One region of the Candidatus Pelagibacter sp. PS_02 genome, then DNA from elsewhere that is predicted to be linked to it. Evidence: riboswitches for the same ligand, from Rfam matches in the RefSeq annotation. Region 1 holds a riboswitch; the other holds the start of a gene.
The links. Region 1 has a riboswitch for S-adenosylmethionine ahead of AC5SL4_RS03920 (homocysteine S-methyltransferase family protein). Riboswitches for the same ligand answer to the same signal wherever they lie in the genome.
Positions count from the first base shown of each region.

Region 1 (2,207 bases):
GTTGGGTAATCTTCACTGGTTCTATAAGGAATAGGTAAAGCTCCAACATGGCATTTAACTGCTTTTCTAATTTCTTTTAAAAAAGGAAACATAGTAGCAGGTCCTCTAAAACAATTTAAACCAACAACATCAGCCCCTAATTGCTCTAGCTCTTTACAGGTATCAACAACGGATTTTCCATCTCTCATTTTATTTTCACCCATTGGAGATATGGTTAATACAGTTGGTAAACCTGTTTTTTTCATTATCTCTAAAGCTTTAAAAGCTTCTTCAGCATAATAAAAAGTTTCACCAATTAACATATCAGCACCTTCTTCAACGGCCCAACCAATCATTTCTGTAAACATTCCTTCAACTTCTTTTTGAGATTGTGGATCATTATGTTTCCAGATATTTGAATTTGAAATATTACCTGCCATCAAATTTGGTTTTGATCCTTTAGGAGTATCTAATGCTACTTTTTTAGCAATTTTTAATGCTGAACGATTTAGTGGTTCAAGAAGTTCTTCTTTACCAATAACACGCATTTTTTCTCTGTGTCCATTATAAGTAAAGGCCTCAACTACATCAGATCCTGCGTGTTGAAATTCTCTATGTAAGTTCTCTAAAACTTCAGGATGATCTAATGACACCATTGGAACAAATTCCCCTGATGACATGTAGCCACGTCTTTCTATCTCAAATAAAAAACCTTCTGCGCATATAACCGGTCCTTTATCTAATCTTTCTTTTAATTTATTTGTGCTCATTTTTTTTCCTCTTGTTTTGGGGAAAAAAGGTCACAAAATAATAAGAGGTTATATTCATAGGCCTCTTTTCTCCTTTTTAGTGCTTAAGCAAATGCAGGGCGCACAATATGGTTCAACTGCCCGGCTTAATTTTATGAAAGATAAAAAAAAACCACCTGTCTAAAGCGGTGGTTGAAGCGTCGCTTTAGCAGGATTTATAACGCGCTCTGCAATTTAACTTAAATCAGCGCAACCAAATATAATCAACTTTCTCTCAAAATGTCAAATGAAATAGATGATGGTTAGAATTAGAAGGATAATGACAATCCAAATAGTAAGATTAGTTAAAAACTGCTTTAATTTAGAATTAGATTGTAGAAAAGCTGGGAGTACTAATAAGAGTATCCCTAGCATATAAACAAAGGGTAATATCTGATCTGCCATTTATATCGATGATAGCTTCATCTTTTTGGAATACTTTTTCTGAGGTGAATTTTTTATAACTGCTTGAGCACAACGCATGACCCCTCTTTTTTTATCAAAAGTCATTTTGGGTTCACCATACAATTTCCATCCATTGGATATGGCCTCCGTTACACGATGGCAAAATTCTGAAGTGTCGTCACTTGTAATAAATCTATAACCTTTCATAATCAGACCTTAACAAGTCCTAAATCATGTGTCTATGTTCAGTTTATTATTATTATTTTAAGTCTTTATGCTTCTACAGTCATTACTAATTTAATGAATAGCCAGCTGATCTTACGGTTCTAATTAATTCTTTAAATCCATCAATATTAATACTTTGTCTAAGTCTTCTTATATGAACATCAACTGTTCTTGTTTCAACATTGATATTATCAGACCAAACATTCTCTAGAATTTGATCTCTTGAGTAAACACGTTTAGGGTTTTTAATAAAAAAATTGATTAAATCATATTCCTTGGGTCCCAAATGAATTTCTTTGTTTTTTCTAAAAACACGTCGTGTTAATCTATCCACCTTAAGGTCTTCGAATTCAACAATATCAGAAACTAATGAGGGCTTAGATCTTCGAAGTAGCGCTTTTATTCTTGCAAGTAATTCTGGGAAACTAAAGGGTTTGGTGATGTAATCATCTGCACCAGAGTTTAACCCTTTAATCTTATCTTCATCCTCACCCTTAGCAGTAAGCATTATGATTGGAATTTCTTTAAATTTTTTTTCTTTTTTTAAAATTTTACAAATTTCTACGCCAGAAAAATCAGGTAACATCCAGTCTAATAAAACAAGATCAGGAAATAATTTTTTAATATCTTCAATACCCTCATTGCCATTGTCTGATGATGAAACTTTATAACCTTCTTTTTCAAGGTTATATTTAACTAAAGTGATAATGGGTTGTTCGTCTTCTACAATATGAATGCTAACGCTCATTAGTTTGGATCAAAATCTTTACCTTTAGGTCTTGCTCCTTCAATATGCTCTCCCTCGATTAG
Region 1 is NZ_CM182079.1:740,251-742,457, forward strand. It holds gene AC5SL4_RS03920 (homocysteine S-methyltransferase family protein) at 1-749, opposite strand, end outside; SAM riboswitch class V at 816-880, opposite strand; gene AC5SL4_RS03925 (DUF1737 domain-containing protein) at 1,173-1,379, opposite strand; gene phoB (phosphate regulon transcriptional regulator PhoB) at 1,465-2,145, opposite strand; gene phoU (phosphate signaling complex protein PhoU) at 2,145-2,207, opposite strand, start outside.

Region 2 (2,207 bases), 400 kb from region 1:
GCCCTATATTGTTATTAATTAGAGTAGATAAAGCAAAAAACATTGCAACAGCAGCATCATTATTCATACTGATTAATTCTTTATCAGGACTTGCTGGCCAATTTACAAAGGCATCAACAATAAATGGAATTTATGATTATTGGCCATTATTTCTGTTTGTTTTAATAGGCGGCCAGCTTGGAAACTATTTAAATCTTAAAATTTTTCCTGCAAGAATATTAGCTCTAGTGACATCGGGACTTGTCATATTTGTCGCTATTCGAATGGGACTGAAGTTGTTTGCATAACAGAAGTATTAAATTATTATAGAAAGATTATGAAAACATTTAGAGCATTTGGACCCACTATAGGAAAAACAAAGTTATCCAAAAAAATTATTACTATATTAAATAATCACATTGATAAGTCTCAATTATCTAAAAAAAATGATTATAGCCCTAAACTTGCAAGTCAAATTAAGAATGAAATTAAGATACCTAAAACTTTAATTAATAAGAATTTGTCTAAAGAATTAATAAAAAATATTAAAGTTTACCTTGATAAGTCAGGTGTTAAAAAAATTAAAGAAATTAAGATAATAAATCTATGGGTGGTTAGGCAATTAAAAAATGAATATAATCCAATTCATTATCATGAAGGACAACTGTCAGGTGTTGGCTATCTTAAAATCCCAAAAGATATGAATCAAAATAAATTAGTTAAGAATAAAAAGATTAAAACTAATGGAACTATTGATTTTATTAATGGTCAAAAAAACTTTTTAAGTAAAAGTATCTATAATTTAAACCCTAAATTAGGAGATCTATTGATTTTTCCAAATTATTTAATGCACACAGCTTATCCATTTAACGTTGATGGTGAGAGAAGATCCTTCTCATTTAATGCTAAAATATTATTCAAGAAGTGATTTACTAATCAGTCTAATAGATATATAAATATTTTACCGATTTGATCCATATTGCAGGTACTAACTGCTAAAAAGGAAATCATTATATAATTGGTAAAGGTAGTTGAACTGTATTGTGCACCTGGCATAGAGCCAAAGCACTAAAAAAGTAAGGAATAAAAATGGATATTAATTTTTTTAAAACAACACGAATTTTAGATGGTGGTATGGGACAAGAATTGTTGGCTCGTGGTATGAAGCCAAACGGCACATTGTGGAGTGCAAATGCTGTTTTAAAAGAAGAATACCATCAACTCTTACTAGACACACATTTAGACTTTATTAAAGCGGGTGCTGAAGTTATTGTTACAGCAACCTTTACTACTAGACGAATAAGATTACGTGATAATAAAATTGAAGATAAGTTTGAATACTTAAACAAAAAAGCTGGTGAAATAGCTCAGAAAGCTAAAGAACAACATCCTAATGTGTTAATTGCAGGCGGTCTTCCACCTCAATATTTAACATACGAAGAAGATACAAGACCAGATGATGAAATTAAGCAAAACTTTTATGATCAAGCAAAATTATTAGATCCTTATATTGATTTTTTTTACTTAGATGTTTTGTCTAGTGTAAAAGAGTTTAAATTAGCAATTGAAGCAATTAAAGAATTTAATAAGCCATACTTAATAGGTGCTCACATTTCTGAGGGAATAAATCTTCCAAGTGGTGAAAAAATATCAGATATTATTAACAATATTAATCATAATAATTTACTAGGATTAATTTTATCCTGTGTTTCTCCTGAAAACTTTTATGAAAATTTAGAAGAAGTAAAAAATTTAGGTGTTCCGTTTGGATTTAAGCTTAATGCTTTTGTGACAACTAATCCTAAAGATGGTTATACTAATAGTTATAATGTCAGTAAAACTGGTAACCCAAATGAATTTTTGGGTCAAAGAAAAGATTTAACACCCGAATTGATGGCAAATTTTGTTAAAAAATTTAAAAATGCTGGTGCTACTATTTTAGGTGGATGTTGCGAAACAAGACCATCTCATATTAAAGAAATGGTTCAGTTTAAGTAGTTTTTTTTTGATCTGCTTTTTTAACAAAGTAAATTCCAACAACAACTGCTAATAAAGATAATAAAATTTTAGGTGTTATTATTTCTTTTAAAAAAATATAACTCAATATAGTACCGAATATTGGAATTAAGTAAGAGACTTGTGATTGAAATATAAGACCATTATCTTTTAGAATTTTAAATCTTAGCAACCAAGCAACACCTGTTGAAACCATTCCTAAATAAACTACT
Region 2 is NZ_CM182079.1:336,614-338,820, reverse strand. It holds gene AC5SL4_RS01800 (sulfite exporter TauE/SafE family protein) at 1-287, shown strand, start outside; gene AC5SL4_RS01795 (2OG-Fe(II) oxygenase family protein) at 317-907, shown strand; SAM riboswitch class V at 996-1,059, shown strand; gene AC5SL4_RS01790 (homocysteine S-methyltransferase family protein) at 1,069-1,977, shown strand; gene AC5SL4_RS01785 (DMT family transporter) at 1,970-2,207, opposite strand, start outside.
Region 2: another riboswitch for S-adenosylmethionine. It lies ahead of AC5SL4_RS01790 (homocysteine S-methyltransferase family protein); the one in region 1 lies ahead of AC5SL4_RS03920 (homocysteine S-methyltransferase family protein).